2 regions of the Paenibacillus polymyxa M1 genome follow, and region 2 is predicted to be linked to the other one. Evidence: a T-box and tRNA genes for the amino acid it is inferred to sense, from the RefSeq annotation. Region 2 holds a T-box; the other holds one or more tRNA genes.
The links. A T-box is a leader RNA that pairs with one kind of tRNA and senses whether it is charged. The one in region 2 lies ahead of ileS (isoleucine--tRNA ligase), so its partner is inferred to be a tRNA-Ile.

Region 1 (7,961 bases), 2.2 Mb from region 2:
TTATTTAGAAGCTTGCTTCTAAATAATCTAGCGGCGGACGGGTGAGTAACACGTAGGCAACCTGCCCACAAGACAGGGATAACTACCGGAAACGGTAGCTAATACCCGATACATCCTTTTCCTGCATGGGAGAAGGAGGAAAGGCGGAGCAATCTGTCACTTGTGGATGGGCCTGCGGTGCATTAGCTAGTTGGTGGGGTAATGGCCTACCAAGGCGACGATGCGTAGCCGACCTGAGAGGGTGATCGGCCACACTGGGACTGAGACACGGCCCAGACTCCTACGGGAGGCAGCAGTAGGGAATCTTCCGCAATGGGCGAAAGCCTGACGGAGCAACGCCGCGTGAGTGATGAAGGTTTTCGGATCGTAAAGCTCTGTTGCCAGGGAAGAACGTCTTGTAGAGTAACTGCTACAAGAGTGACGGTACCTGAGAAGAAAGCCCCGGCTAACTACGTGCCAGCAGCCGCGGTAATACGTAGGGGGCAAGCGTTGTCCGGAATTATTGGGCGTAAAGCGCGCGCAGGCGGCTCTTTAAGTCTGGTGTTTAATCCCGAGGCTCAACTTCGGGTCGCACTGGAAACTGGAGAGCTTGAGTGCAGAAGAGGAGAGTGGAATTCCACGTGTAGCGGTGAAATGCGTAGAGATGTGGAGGAACACCAGTGGCGAAGGCGACTCTCTGGGCTGTAACTGACGCTGAGGCGCGAAAGCGTGGGGAGCAAACAGGATTAGATACCCTGGTAGTCCACGCCGTAAACGATGAATGCTAGGTGTTAGGGGTTTCGATACCCTTGGTGCCGAAGTTAACACATTAAGCATTCCGCCTGGGGAGTACGGTCGCAAGACTGAAACTCAAAGGAATTGACGGGGACCCGCACAAGCAGTGGAGTATGTGGTTTAATTCGAAGCAACGCGAAGAACCTTACCAGGTCTTGACATCCCTCTGACCGCTGTAGAGATATGGCTTTCCTTCGGGACAGAGGAGACAGGTGGTGCATGGTTGTCGTCAGCTCGTGTCGTGAGATGTTGGGTTAAGTCCCGCAACGAGCGCAACCCTTATGCTTAGTTGCCAGCAGGTCAAGCTGGGCACTCTAAGCAGACTGCCGGTGACAAACCGGAGGAAGGTGGGGATAACGTCAAATCATCATGCCCCTTATGACCTGGGCTACACACGTACTACAATGGCCGGTACAACGGGAAGCGAAGCCGCGAGGTGGAGCCAATCCTAGAAAAGCCGGTCTCAGTTCGGATTGTAGGCTGCAACTCGCCTACATGAAGTCGGAATTGCTAGTAATCGCGGATCAGCATGCCGCGGTGAATACGTTCCCGGGTCTTGTACACACCGCCCGTCACACCACGAGAGTTTACAACACCCGAAGTCGGTGAGGTAACCGCAAGGGGCCAGCCGCCGAAGGTGGGGTAGATGATTGGGGTGAAGTCGTAACAAGGTAGCCGTATCGGAAGGTGCGGCTGGATCACCTCCTTTCTATGGAGAATCGTTTCCTGCGATGGAAACATTCAAATATGAAGCGTAAGCTTCAAACTCAGGTTTAGGCCTGTTACTCACTCGTTGCTCAGTTTTGAGAGCTTAAACTCTCAAGCGTTTGGTGGCGATAGCGGAGGGGTTCCACACGTACCCATCCCGAACACGACCGTTAAGCCCTCCAGCGCCGATGGTACTTGGACCGTAGGGTCCTGGGAGAGTAGGACGCCGCCAAGCGCAACCACTAAAGAAAAACTTTTTTTGGTGGTTTATTATGGGCCCTTAGCTCAGCTGGTTAGAGCGCACCCCTGATAAGGGTGAGGTCGGTGGTTCGAGTCCACTAGGGCCCACCATAAATTTTATATTTTCTTTTGGGGCCATAGCTCAGCTGGGAGAGCGCCTGCCTTGCACGCAGGAGGTCAGCGGTTCGATCCCGCTTGGCTCCACCAAAAGATTTATTATTGCACCTTGAAAACTGGATACCGAAACGAAATTGCGTTTTAGAATATTCCTTTAAGCTGATCTTGTGTAAACAAGTGAAATAAAGGTAGCATATCGTATTTACAATGTAGATACTAGGTTAAGCTACAAAGAGCACACGGAGGATGCCTAGGCGCCAGGAGCCGACGAAGGACGTGGCGAACAACGATAAGGCCTCGGGGAGCTGTAAGCAAGCTTTGATCCGGGGATGTCCGAATGGGGAAACCCGGCTGTCTTCATCGACAGTCACTACTCACTGAATTCATAGGTGAGTGAGAGGCAGACCAGGGGAACTGAAACATCTAAGTACCCTGAGGAAGAGAAAACAATAGTGATTCCGTCAGTAGCGGCGAGCGAACGCGGATTAGCCCAAACCAAGGAGCTTGCTCCTTGGGGTTGTGGGACGTCTCACATGGAGTTACAAAGGAACCGGTTAGATGAAGAGGTCTGGAAAGGCCCGCCAGAGAAGGTAAAAGCCCTGTAGTTCAAAACTTGTTCCCTCCGAGACGGATCCCGAGTAGTGCGGGGCACGTGAAACCCCGTATGAATCCGGCAGGACCATCTGCCAAGGCTAAATACTCCCTGGCGACCGATAGTGAAGCAGTACCGTGAGGGAAAGGTGAAAAGCACCCCGGAAGGGGAGTGAAATAGATCCTGAAACCGTGTGCTTACAAGAAGTCAGAGCCCGATCTATGGGTGATGGCGTGCCTTTTGTAGAATGAACCGGCGAGTTACGTTCCCGTGCAAGGTTAAGGTGAAGAGCTGAAGCCGCAGCGAAAGCGAGTCTGAATAGGGCGACTGAGTACGTGGACGTAGACCCGAAACCGGGTGATCTACCCCTGTCCAGGGTGAAGGTGCGGTAACACGCACTGGAGGCCCGAACCCACGCATGTTGAAAAATGCGGGGATGAGGTGGGGGTAGCGGAGAAATTCCAATCGAACCCGGAGATAGCTGGTTCTCCCCGAAATAGCTTTAGGGCTAGCCTCGGAAAGAAGAATCGTGGAGGTAGAGCACTGATTGGGTGCGGGGCCCGCAAGGGTTACCAAGCTCAGTCAAACTCCGAATGCCATAGATTTAGTTCCGGGAGTCAGACAGTGAGTGCTAAGATCCATTGTCGAAAGGGAAACAGCCCAGACCATCAGCTAAGGTCCCCAAGTGTGTGTTAAGTGGGAAAGGATGTGGAGTTGCACAGACAACCAGGATGTTGGCTTAGAAGCAGCCACCATTGAAAGAGTGCGTAATAGCTCACTGGTCGAGTGACTCTGCGCCGAAAATGTAACGGGGCTAAACACACCACCGAAGCTATGGCTTGATGCTTTGCATCAGGGGTAGGGGAGCGTTGAATGCGGGTTGAAGGTGTACCGGAAGGAGCGCTGGACTGCATTCAAGTGAGAATGCCGGTATGAGTAACGAAAAGATCTGTGAGAATCAGATCCGCCGAAAGCCTAAGGGTTCCTGAGGAAGGTTCGTCCGCTCAGGGTAAGTCGGGACCTAAGGCGAGGCCGATAGGCGTAGTCGAAGGACAACAGGTCGAAATTCCTGTACCACCGTAATCCGTTATGAGCGATGGGGTGACGCAGTAGGGTAGTGACGCGGACTGATGGATGTCCGTCTAAGCAGTGAGGCTGATGTGTAGGCAAATCCGCACATCGTTAAGGCTGGGCTGTGATGGGGAGCGAAAATTGGAGTAGCGAAGGTCATGATCTCAGACTGCCAAGAAAAGCCTCTAGCCAGGAGAAGGTGCCCGTACCGCAAACCGACACAGGTAGGCGAGAAGAGAATTCTAAGGCGCGCGGAAGAACTCTCGTTAAGGAACTCGGCAAAATGACCCCGTAACTTCGGGAGAAGGGGTGCCTCGGTAGGGTGAATAGCCCGAGGGGGCCGCAGTGAAAAGGCCCAAGCGACTGTTTAGCAAAAACACAGGTCTGTGCGAAGCCGCAAGGCGAAGTATACGGGCTGACGCCTGCCCGGTGCTGGAAGGTTAAGGGGAGTGGTAAGCCTTCGGGCGAAGCTATGAACCGAAGCCCCAGTAAACGGCGGCCGTAACTATAACGGTCCTAAGGTAGCGAAATTCCTTGTCAGGTAAATTCTGACCCGCACGAATGGCGTAACGACTTGGGCGCTGTCTCAACGAGAGATCCGGTGAAATTTTAATACCTGTGAAGATGCAGGTTACCCGCGACAAGACGGAAAGACCCCATGGAGCTTTACTGCAGCTTGATATTGAATTTGGGTACGATCTGTACAGGATAGGTGGGAGCCGTAGAACTTTGAGCGCCAGCTTGAAGGGAGGCATCCTTGGGATACCACCCTGATCGTATCTAGGTTCTAACTTGGTACCGTGATCCGGTACGAGGACAGTGTCAGGTGGGCAGTTTGACTGGGGCGGTCGCCTCCTAAAGAGTAACGGAGGCGCCCCAAGGTTCCCTCAGAATGGTTGGAAATCATTCGAAGAGTGCAAAGGCAGAAGGGAGCTTGACTGCGAGACCTACAAGTCGAGCAGGGACGAAAGTCGGGCTTAGTGATCCGGTGGTACCGCATGGAAGGGCCATCGCTCAACGGATAAAAGCTACCCTGGGGATAACAGGCTTATCTCCCCCAAGAGTCCACATCGACGGGGAGGTTTGGCACCTCGATGTCGGCTCATCGCATCCTGGGGCTGAAGTAGGTCCCAAGGGTTGGGCTGTTCGCCCATTAAAGCGGTACGCGAGCTGGGTTCAGAACGTCGTGAGACAGTTCGGTCCCTATCTGTCGTGGGCGTAGGAAATTTGAGAGGAGCTGTCCTTAGTACGAGAGGACCGGGATGGACGTACCGCTGGTGTACCAGTTGTTCCGCCAGGAGCACCGCTGGGTAGCTATGTACGGAAGGGATAAGCGCTGAAAGCATCTAAGCGTGAAGCCCCCCTCAAGATGAGATTTCCCAGTATGTAAGACCCCTTGAAGACGACGAGGTAGATAGGTTGGGGGTGGAAGTGCAGTAATGCATGGAGCTGACCAATACTAATCGGTCGAGGGCTTATCCTAAGATAAGACGCAAGGAAGTTTCGGATCCAGTTTTCAGGGTGTAACACCTTGGAATTACGCTTGATATTCAAATTCACTTTGCTGATAATCTGAATATCTTGTAGAATTTCACTAAGCGAGTCCATTCATATGGAGAGATACCCAAGTGGCTATAAGGGGACCCTCTGCTAAGGGGTTAGACTGCGAAAGTGGTGCGAGGGTTCGAATCCCTCTCTCTCCGCCATTTAGGACAAGCTAGTGAATTATGTTATGGCGGTGTAGCTCAGCTGGCTAGAGCGTACGGTTCATACCCGTGAGGTCGGGGGTTCGATCCCCTCCGCCGCTACCATACATACCCAGGAGGCTTAGCTCAGCTGGGAGAGCATCTGCCTTACAAGCAGAGGGTCGGGGGTTCGATCCCCTCAGCCTCCACCATTGTGCCGGTGTAGCTCAACTGGTAGAGCAACTGACTTGTAATCAGTAGGTTGGGGGTTCAAGTCCTCTCGCCGGCACCATTTTTTTTGAAAAATATAGGGAACTGTGGTGTAGAGGCCTAACATGCCTGCCTGTCACGCAGGAGATCGCGGGTTCGAATCCCGTCAGTTCCGCCATTTTTCAGTTTAATATTTTCACCGTACTAAAGTGGGAAGGGGTATCCCTCCGCACTTTATTTTTTTGCAATGGATATGGCTCGGTAGCTCAGTCGGTAGAGCAGAGGACTGAAAATCCTCGTGTCGGCGGTTCGATTCCGTCCCGAGCCACCTTTATATGGAGGATTAGCGAAGTGGCCAAACGCATCAGACTGTAAATCTGCTCCCTTACGGGTTCGGTGGTTCGAATCCATCATCCTCCACCAGTTTTATGAGCCATTAGCTCAGTTGGTAGAGCACCTGACTTTTAATCAGGGTGTCGAAGGTTCGAGTCCTTCATGGCTCATCAGAAGTCATCAACTATAAGTTGATGGCTTTTTTTGTGTTGTTTTAAGTTATGTTTTTATATAGCTTTTTGTTTTAAGGTATCGACAGGTTATAATAAGTTCATTATGTTCGCTTAGTGTTTATCTATATTCTAAAAAAAGTGAAGTGGTGATCGCGTGACTTTGGATACAGAGTGGATTCAGCAACAGCTTCAGAATATAATTCAAGCGCCTTTTACCATAGTGCCTTGGTGCCCAGAAATGATGGCAGAAGGAGAATCAACCGATTCAGTCATACCGGATAGATCATTTGTTAGTGAAAATAAATTATATTTTCCGTTTCGTGCATCGGTAGGTGAACTGGCTGCTTTTGCGGTAGAGGCCAGATACTTGTCGGATCGAGAACGGAAGTTGATAGAAGCGCTACTGGGGAACATGGAACAAGTTTGGCACAATGGTCCAAGCTTGTCGGTCAACCGGGCTTATAGCGAGGAAGAGCGGATGAATCATTTTGGACAATGGCTCATACAGCAGGCTGCCAACCTAAGCAGTAAAGAAGAGGTTCCTGCTGAATTAGAACTTCGTGATCCGCTATCAGCGTGTATGGTGCCGTTTTTGCTAAATGGTGAGGGAACACAGGATGGGGCTATTACCTATACGCAGCTTCATCGATTGTTAGCGAGCTATTTTGGAGGGGATGTGCTGCTTACTCCATTAGACGAACAATCTTGGCTGATTCTGGCTAGAAAGGAGCTTTTATTAGGAGCCGACGATGAACGGGATAAAGATACTGAGACCAGGGAGACAGATTTTGCGGAACCGCTGGAGGAGGTACTTACGGCTTTTAGCTTGGGGTTATATGAACTTATCGCGAATGAATGGGTCGGTGTATTCCATTTGGCGATTTCCAAGCCCTCGATCCCTTTGCAAAGTCTTCCCCACGAGCTGAATTTATTATGGGAGACAATCCATCTTGGCAAGCTTTTTCATGTAACAGAGCACATCCACCTTTCATGGGAGCATCATTTGGAGAGACTGTTAAATCGCATTCCCAAGGAGCAGCGTGTACTATTTTTGGAGCAAGTAATGAAGTCATCTGTCATACTGGAAGACTCAGAAACGATGGCTACATTGGATATCTTTTTTCAACTGGATTGTAATGTGAGTGAAACAGCCAAGCGTCTGTATGTTCACCGAAACACGTTGATTTACCGTTTGGACAAGATTAAACAGGAGACCGGATTGGACGTGAGGACGTTTAATGATGCGGTTTTGGTCAAACTATATCTACTATTGTACAAAGTGACAAAAAGGAAATAGCATTTTTGTGCAGTTTGCGAATAGTCATACTTTGGGTACTAGGGTAAGATACAAGTAGAAAATGTATTCGATTTCAAAACTTGACCTTGGGGAGGCAAAAGCTATGGCTGGCGTACGTTTAGAGCATATTTTTAAGAAATATCCAGGTGCAGAAAAAGCTACGGTTGTTGATGTCAATTTGGACATTCAAGATAAAGAATTTCTCGTATTGGTTGGTCCTTCTGGTTGCGGGAAATCTACTACACTTCGTATGATTGCTGGTTTGGAGGAAATTTCAGACGGTAAATTGTACATTGGTGATCGTGTTGTGAACGATGTGGCTCCAAAAGACCGCGATATCGCGATGGTATTCCAATCCTATGCCTTGTATCCGCATATGAACGTATACCAAAATATGGCCTTTGGTCTGAAGCTCCGCAAGGTTAAAAAGGAAGAAATTGATAAACGTGTACGTGAAGCGGCTAAAATCCTTGATATTGAGCATCTGCTGGATCGCAAGCCGAAAGCGTTATCAGGCGGTCAGCGTCAGCGTGTTGCCTTGGGACGTGCGATTGTACGTGACCCACAAGTCTTCTTGATGGATGAACCGCTGTCCAACTTGGATGCCAAGTTGCGTGGTCAGATGCGTGCGGAAATCACGAAGTTGGCTAAGCGTCTGGAAACGACCGTTATCTATGTAACACATGACCAGGTTGAAGCCATGACGATGGGTGATCGGATTGTAGTTATGAAGGATGGTATCATTCAACAAGCTGCTTCCC
Region 2 (7,961 bases):
AAGAGCCATGAAAATTTCCGAGTTTCAAACCAAGGATGTCATTAACATTGTAGATGGACGACGTCTGGGACAAATCAGTGATCTGGAGATTGACGTACGACAAGGGAAAATTGAAGCTATTGTGGTTCCGGGCAGCAGTCGATTCATGGGCTGGTTTGGAGGGGGAAGCGAATTGGTTATTCCGTGGCGCAACATTGTGAAAATTGGTTCGGATGTTGTGCTTGTTCGACTGGAGGGATTGCATGAGCCACCGGATGAAAGGGAGGAAAAGCTGTATATCGAACGTCAGGAGCGGAATGACCGACGGGTCTTTTGAACAGGAGGGACACGTAATTTAGTATGTTGTGAAGACACAGCGGCGGCTTTTTGGTACACTGGGCAGTAGAGGTGAGAACAAAATGGAACCGTTTATAGTGAATACCGAGGCTACAGGGACTACGCCCATGCAAGATGGCAGACGTCCCGTGCCGGAGTTGTTATATATTCAATCTTGGGAGCGGCAGGTTCAGGGATTAACAGCGGGGTTTACAGGGCGTCATGGCGGTGTCAGTGAAGCGCCATACGATAGTCTGAACTGTGCGTTTCATGTAGGGGATGACCCCGAGAAAGTCATTCGCAACCGCCGATTAATTGCTGAGCAGCTTGGTTTTGCTGCTGAAGCGTGGACGTGCGGCGAGCAGGTCCACGGTAATCATGTTGCTGTTGTCCAGGCTGCTGATCGTGGGCGAGGCTTTATGGATCGTGCATCAGCTTTTCAGGACACAGATGGACTTTTGACGAATATACCAGGCATTTTGCTGACGTCCTTTTATGCGGACTGTGTACCCCTATATTTTTGTGATCCCGTGCATCGTGTGATTGGGTTGGCGCATGCAGGCTGGAAGGGAACAGTGGCGGAGATTGCGTTGAAAATGGTACAGACCATGCAAACTGAATATGGATCTCAGCCGTCCGATATATTAGCAGCTATTGGTCCTTCCATTGGTCCTGAATCCTATGAGGTAGATGAGCATGTGATGAGCCAAATTCGGGTTTTAGAGCATGATTGCCCGGGTAATGATAAATGGGAAGGTTCTGTTTATTTCCCCTTAACGGGCGGAAAAACACTACTTGACTTGAAACAATGCAATCGACACATTATGATGAAAGCAGGAATATTGCCGAGCCATATCGAATGTACTACCTTGTGCACGAGTAGCCGTAGCGATTTGTTTTTTTCATATCGTAAGGAAGGCGGCGTTACAGGAAGAATGGCGAGTTGGATTGGTCTGGAAGAGAGGTGAGTCCTCCCGTGTCTTTGGAGGAACGAATTAAAGAAGTTAACGCCCGTATCGAAGCGGCATGTGCCCGTAGCGGACGTTCGCGTGATGAAGTAAATGTGATCGCTGTCACGAAATATGTTTCGGCGGCGGCAATGGCATCCGTATTGGATAACGACTTGGAGCATGTGGGCGAAAATCGCTGGCAGGATGCTGCAGATAAATGGAGCAAGTTGGGTGACCGGGGAACGTGGCATTTTATTGGTCATCTCCAAACGAATAAGGTTAAAGATGTAATTGGAAAATTTAAATTTATACATTCGCTTGATCGCTTATCGCTCGCTCAGGAATTGGATAAGAAGGCAGCCGCTTTGGGACTGCGAGTCAAAGCTTTTGTGCAAGTCAATATTTCTGGGGAAATTTCAAAATACGGCTTATCCCCCGAGACGGTCGCCCCTTTCTTGGAACAAATTCGCGAGTTGGAACATGTGGACGTAATCGGCTTGATGACCATGGCTCCTCATGAGGAAGACCCAGAACATACTCGACCTGTGTTTCGAGGATTGCGTGAACTGCGTGATCGGTTAAATGGACAAGCCTTGACTAGAGAACCTATCGTTCACTTGTCTATGGGGATGTCCAATGATTTTGAAGTGGCGGTTGAAGAAGGAGCGACCTGGTTGCGGCTTGGTTCCGTACTGGTCGGACGAGAGGAGGATTTTCAGTGGGCGTAATGAATAAGTTCATGAACTTTCTGGGGCTTCAGGAAGAAGAGGAAGTTATAGAGCGAGAGGTTATGAATACGCCGGAAGATCAAGAAATTGAAACCCCAAGCTTTGATAAACGTAAGAACCAGAAGGGCACGAATGTTGTCAGCATCCATTCACAGAAAAATGTGAAAGTTGTTCTGTATGAGCCGCGTTCTTACGATGAAGCACAGGAAATCGCCGACCATATCCGTTCACATCGCACCGTCGTGGTTAACTTGCAACGAATTCGCAAGGATCAGGCGCTACGTATCATTGATTTTTTGAGTGGTACTGTGTATGCACTGAGTGGCGGCATTTCGAAGGTCGGTAACAATATTTTTCTGTGCACACCGGATACGGTTGAAATTCAAGGCTCCATTACGGAGATACTGGCTGACACTGAACAAGAACTTAACAGAATGAGGTGAGCTTTTCTTGATCGAGGTAATTTACTGGTTATTTCAGATTTATTCGTACATGATCATTGCATATGTCCTGCTGTCATGGCTTCCTAATGCCAGAGAGAGTGTGATCGGTGATTTACTTGCCAGGTTTGTGGAGCCGTATTTGTCTCCTTTTCGCAGGTTTATACCGCCAATCTTCGGGATGATTGATATTTCACCTATCGTAGCGCTGATTGCTTTGCGTTTTGCATCGTACGGTTTGATTTCTTTAATTGGTAATTTCGTCTAGGAGGATTTATGCGAACTGAGATTTATGAGCATTTTCACCCGGATGAACGGGATTATGTGGATCGTGCTTCCGAATGGATCAGTCATGCGGGAGCTTATCATGAGCAGAAGCTGACTGATTTTTTGGATCCGCGACAACAGTACATATTGGAGACACTTGCTTCGAAGGAAGACAAGGTCACGATTAGGGTAGATGGCGGATATACGGCTTCGGAACGAAAGCGGGCGCTGATTGCGCCCGATTATTCGTATTTGGACGATGAGGAAATGGGAATTCAAGTCCTTTCCATCTCTTCTGATGATCATAAAATCAATACCCTTGAGCACGGCGATTATCTAGGTGCCATTTTGGGGCTTGGAATCAAGCGTGGAAAAATCGGGGACATTCACGTGCTGGATGATGGGTGTCATGTATTGGTGGCATCAGAGATCGGAGATTTTATAACCATGCATTTGCAGCAGGTACATCGTGTTCATGTTTGGACAGAACTGTTGCCAGTAGCAAGTCTCCGAACGAAGGAAGTTGCATTAGAGGCGATGGATCTGACGGTCGCTTCTTTGCGTCTGGACGGGATTGCCAGTGACGTCTACAAATTGAGTCGCAGCAAAATATTAACACCGATTCGAGCGGGACGATGTCGGGTAAACTGGAAGGTGGAGGAGAATCCATCTACTTCACTTAAGGTTGGGGACGTTATTTCTATGCAGGGATTTGGGCGTTTCAAAGTGCTTGAAACAGACGGGATGACAAAAAAGGGTAGATTCCGTGTCAAAATTGGTAAGTTTGTATAGCTGTAGGCAGGATTCATGAGCTTTCTGTCGAAAGAATTAACCTATAGCGAAGAACTGGAACGATTTTGCTCTGTACAGTATTCACAAAACGGGGTATGATGACCGATAGATGATAATGAGCGTCGTGACGCGGAAAATGAATTTTTTGTCAATCTTATAGGAGGTGGACGGCATGCCATTAACGCCATTGGATATACATAATAAGGAATTTGCCCGCCGGCTTCGCGGTTATGATGAGGATCAGGTTAATGAATTTTTGGATCAGGTGATCAAGGATTACGAGGGCGTTATTCGTGAAAATAAAGAACTGAGCACCCAGTTGCTGAACGTACAGGAGAAGCTCGATCATTTTGCGACGATTGAGGATACACTGAGTAAGACAATTATTGTCGCGCAGGAAGCAGCTGATGAAGTTCGCAACAACGCCAAGAAAGAATCTCAACTGATCGTGAAGGAAGCGGAAAAAAATGCGGATCGTATTGTGAACGAAGCATTGTCCAAATCCCGCAAAATCGCGTTGGAGGTTGAAGAACTGAAGAAACAGGCTTCAATTTACCGAGCACGGTTTCGTACATTGGTGGAAGCACAGCTTGACTTGTTAAGCCAAGATGGCTGGGAAGCACTTGAAAACCGGGAACGCGAAGTGCTGGAGCGCGAGCGTGAAATGAAAGAAATTTACTGATTTTGATTTCTGACAAGCTTTTCATTAGGTCTTGTTAGGGTTGACTTTTTTCTTTAAACAGGCTATAACTGTAAATACTATACTGAATTCAACGATTATCCGTCTATTGATTGATGGTTGTTATTCAAAGGCAACGATGTTGCTGGTTTAATATTCGATGAATTTAACATGTTTAATTCGTTGATGGGAACGAGTACGTCATGATTTGTCCCTCAGAGAGTTGGCCTTCCGGTGCAAGCCAACGTTCAGAACATGACTGAAGATCCTCCCAGAGAAGTGAGCTGAAGCGCTTAAATTTATGGCGTGTGTAAGCAATCACCGTTTGCCATGCGTTATAATGGCGCCCTGCTGAAGTTGAGTAGGGCTCAGAGAGTCGTGACAAGATCGTCTTCTTTAGACTGGTCTAATTACGGAATCAGGGTGGTAACGCGAGCACAGTCTCGTCCCTTTTACAGGGATGGGGCTTTTTTTGTTGCTTTTTTTAAGTGCGCTAGAACAATTAATGATGAGCAGAGAGGAAGTATGACGTTATGAACAGAGTGGATGTTAAAGAAAAAGCACGGTCACGTGACCTACGCATCCTGAGCAAATGGAAACAGGAGGACACGTTCCGTAAATCCATTACCAATCGTGAAGGAAAGCCTAATTTTGTGTTTTATGAGGGCCCACCAACAGCTAACGGCAAACCACACATCGGTCATGTGCTGGGTCGCGTAATTAAGGATTTCGTCGGCCGCTATCAGACCATGAAGGGATATCGTGTTGTACGTAAGGCGGGTTGGGATACGCATGGCCTGCCGGTAGAGCTGGGTGTGCAAAAGCAACTGGGGATCTCTCACAAGCCTGAAATTGAAGAATACGGTGTTGAGAAATTTATTAAAAAATGTAAAGCGAGCGTGTTTGAATACGAGCAGCAGTGGCGCGATTTAACCGAAGCGATCGGATACTGGACAGACCTCGATCACCCATACATTACCTTGGACAATAACTATATCGAGAGTGTATGGAACATTTTGGCGACGATTCATGAGAAAGATCTGCTGTATCGTGGTCATCGTGTGAGTCCGTACTGCCCGGATTGTCAGACCACACTAAGTTCCCATGAAGTAGCACAGGGCTACAAAGATGTAAAGGATCTGAGTGCCACGGCCAAATTCAAGCTGCATAGCAGTGGTGAATATGTATTGGCCTGGACGACAACACCTTGGACCTTGCCGAGTCACGTGGCGCTCGCCGTCAACCCTGAGCTGGAATACGCACGTGTGAAGCAGGAAGATGGGGTATACATCGTTGCTAAAAATCTTGTTGAGACCGTAATTAAAGGTGATCATGAAGTGATTGGCACGCTATCGGGTTCAGAACTGGTAGGCCAAACCTATACCCCGCCATTTACTTATTTTCAGGTGGAGAAAGGTAACCAAATTCTGGGTGCCAAGTTCGTAACAGATTCCAGCGGTACAGGTATCGTTCACATGGCCCCGGCACATGGTGAGGATGACTATCGCGTATGTCGTGAAAATGGCGTTGGGTTTATCAACGTAGTGGATCTCCAAGGTAACTATGTAGCTGAAATCACTGATTTTGCAGGCCGTTTTGTGAAAGATTGCGATGTAGATATTGTGAAAATGCTGTCCGAAAAAGGGTTGCTGTACAGCAAGGAAAAATACGAGCATAGCTATCCGTTCTGCTGGCGCTGCGATACTCCATTATTGTACTATGCGATGGACAGCTGGTTTATCAAAACAACTGCGATCAAGGATCAACTGATTGCCAACAACAGCGAAGTTGAATGGTACCCGGGCCATGTACGCGAAGGACGCTTCGGTAAGTTTTTGGAGGAACTGGTGGATTGGAACATCAGTCGCGATCGCTATTGGGGTACACCGCTCAATATCTGGGTTTGTGAGGAAACTGGAGAACAGTTCGCACCTCATAGTATTGCTGAATTGAGAGAACGTGCAATTGGGGATGTACCAGCGGATATCGAGATACACAAACCTTATGTAGATGATATCAAGGTTCGTAGCCAATGCGGTAAATACGAAATGACTCGCACACCGGAAGTCATCGATGTATGGTTCGATAGCGGCTCTATGCCGTTTGCACAGCATCACTATCCTTTTGAGAATAATGAAACGTTTGAGCAGCAATTTCCGGCAGATATGATCTGTGAAGGGATTGACCAGACTCGTGGCTGGTTCTATAGCTTGCTTGCGGTTTCGACGATGTTGACTGGCAAAGCTCCTTACAAAGCTGTCATGGCAACAGGCCATGTACTGGATGAGCAGGGGCAGAAAATGTCCAAATCGAAGGGTAATGTTATTGATCCGTGGGAAGTGATTGATGAGTACGGAACAGATGCTTTCCGCTGGGCATTACTGTCCGATAGTGCACCATGGAATAGCAAACGGTTTTCCAAAGGCATTGTAGGCGAGGCTAAATCGAAACTGGTAGATACGCTTGTCAATACACACGCATTTCTGACTCTGTATGCGGATATTGACGGATTTGATCCGGCACGGTATCCATTCAAGCCATCGGCACACAAGTTGGATCGCTGGATTTTATCCCGTCTAAACAGCCTAATCTTGGTTGTGGATAAAGCATTGTCTGTAAATGACTTCCTGAACTCCTCCAAAGCGATTGAGTCGTTTGTGGATGAGCTGAGTAACTGGTATATCCGTCGTTCACGTGATCGTTTCTGGGGTAACGGGCTTACAGAAGATAAGCTGGATGCGTATCGAACATTGACTGAGGTGTTGTTAACGACGGCGAAGCTGCTGGCACCGTTCACACCGCTGCTTGCTGAGGATATTTACCTCAACCTGAGCAATGGGGAAAGTGTTCATTTGGATGACTATCCGTCTGCCAATGAATCCTTAATTGATCTGGAACTGGAACGAGATATGGAAACAGCACGTCGCGTCGTTGAATTAGCACGTAATGTCCGTAACGAAACGGGTTTGAAAACACGTCAACCGTTGTCTGAATTGATTCTGTCTATGGATCAGGATTTTGACCTGAGCGGCTATGAAGAAATCATTAAAGATGAGATCAATGTGAAGCATATTCATGTTGAGACGGATGATAGCGGATTTGTTGATTTTACATTGAAGCTGAATTTGAAAGTAGCAGGCAAGAAATACGGCAAAAATGTCGGATTCCTACAAAACCTTTTCAAAGGAATGTCTGCTGAGGATACTCGTTCTGTTGTAGAAAAAGGAGTGCTGAACGTAGCTTCTCCAGAAGGGGAAGAGTTGCAAGTTACAGCTGAGGAATTGCTGGTGGAGAAAAAAGCGAAAGAAGGCTTCGCTTCTGCTTCTGGCTATGGCTTAACGGTAGCGTTGAACACTGACATTACACCTGAGCTTGAGCAAGAGGGCTGGGTACGTGAAGTGGTTCGCGCGGTACAAGACTACCGCAAAAAGCTGGATCTGCCGATTGAAAAGTATGTAGCATTGACGTTGGATGTAGACAGCGACTTGCGTCAGGCGATCGAAAGCTTCGACTCTGTGTTGCGTGAGAACGTATTGGTAACCACGGTGGCTTTTGGCCAAGCTGAACCAGCAGAACATGTAGAAGTGAATGGCAAAACCATCGGCGTTCATATTGGGGAATAATTACAAGCCCCCTGTCCCATAATACAATAACAGGCAGCATATAAAAACGAGCCTAAGCATCGGAAACGGGTTTTCTCCGTTACGTGCTTCGGCTCGTTTGCTGCTTTCGGGGCAGCTATGGGAAAAGGGGGATTGTGCATATGACAGCACGGTCAAGGCGCAGACAG

Region 1: it encodes a tRNA-Ile, which carries the amino acid that the T-box ahead of ileS (isoleucine--tRNA ligase) is inferred to sense. The anticodon was not compared.

What each region holds. Positions count from the first base shown of each region.
Region 1 is NC_017542.1:180,182-188,142, forward strand. Features, by position in the region: rRNA gene PPM_RS00735 (16S ribosomal RNA) at 1-1,483, shown strand, start outside; rRNA gene rrf (5S ribosomal RNA) at 1,601-1,717, shown strand; tRNA gene PPM_RS00745 (tRNA-Ile) at 1,757-1,833, shown strand; tRNA gene PPM_RS00750 (tRNA-Ala) at 1,854-1,929, shown strand; rRNA gene PPM_RS00755 (23S ribosomal RNA) at 2,059-4,985, shown strand; tRNA gene PPM_RS00760 (tRNA-Ser) at 5,117-5,208, shown strand; tRNA gene PPM_RS00765 (tRNA-Met) at 5,237-5,313, shown strand; tRNA gene PPM_RS00770 (tRNA-Val) at 5,324-5,399, shown strand; tRNA gene PPM_RS00775 (tRNA-Thr) at 5,404-5,479, shown strand; tRNA gene PPM_RS00780 (tRNA-Asp) at 5,499-5,575, shown strand; tRNA gene PPM_RS00785 (tRNA-Phe) at 5,653-5,725, shown strand; tRNA gene PPM_RS00790 (tRNA-Tyr) at 5,735-5,820, shown strand; tRNA gene PPM_RS00795 (tRNA-Lys) at 5,828-5,900, shown strand; gene PPM_RS00800 (PucR family transcriptional regulator) at 6,058-7,200, shown strand; gene PPM_RS00805 (ABC transporter ATP-binding protein) at 7,304-7,961, shown strand, end outside.
Region 2 is NC_017542.1:3,871,132-3,879,092, reverse strand. Features, by position in the region: gene PPM_RS17410 (YlmC/YmxH family sporulation protein) at 1-316, shown strand, start outside; gene pgeF (peptidoglycan editing factor PgeF) at 399-1,283, shown strand; gene PPM_RS17400 (YggS family pyridoxal phosphate-dependent enzyme) at 1,292-1,993, shown strand; gene PPM_RS17395 (cell division protein SepF) at 1,984-2,436, shown strand; gene PPM_RS17390 (YggT family protein) at 2,444-2,701, shown strand; gene PPM_RS17385 (RNA-binding protein) at 2,710-3,492, shown strand; gene PPM_RS17380 (DivIVA domain-containing protein) at 3,665-4,174, shown strand; T-box leader at 4,346-4,625, shown strand; gene ileS (isoleucine--tRNA ligase) at 4,705-7,794, shown strand.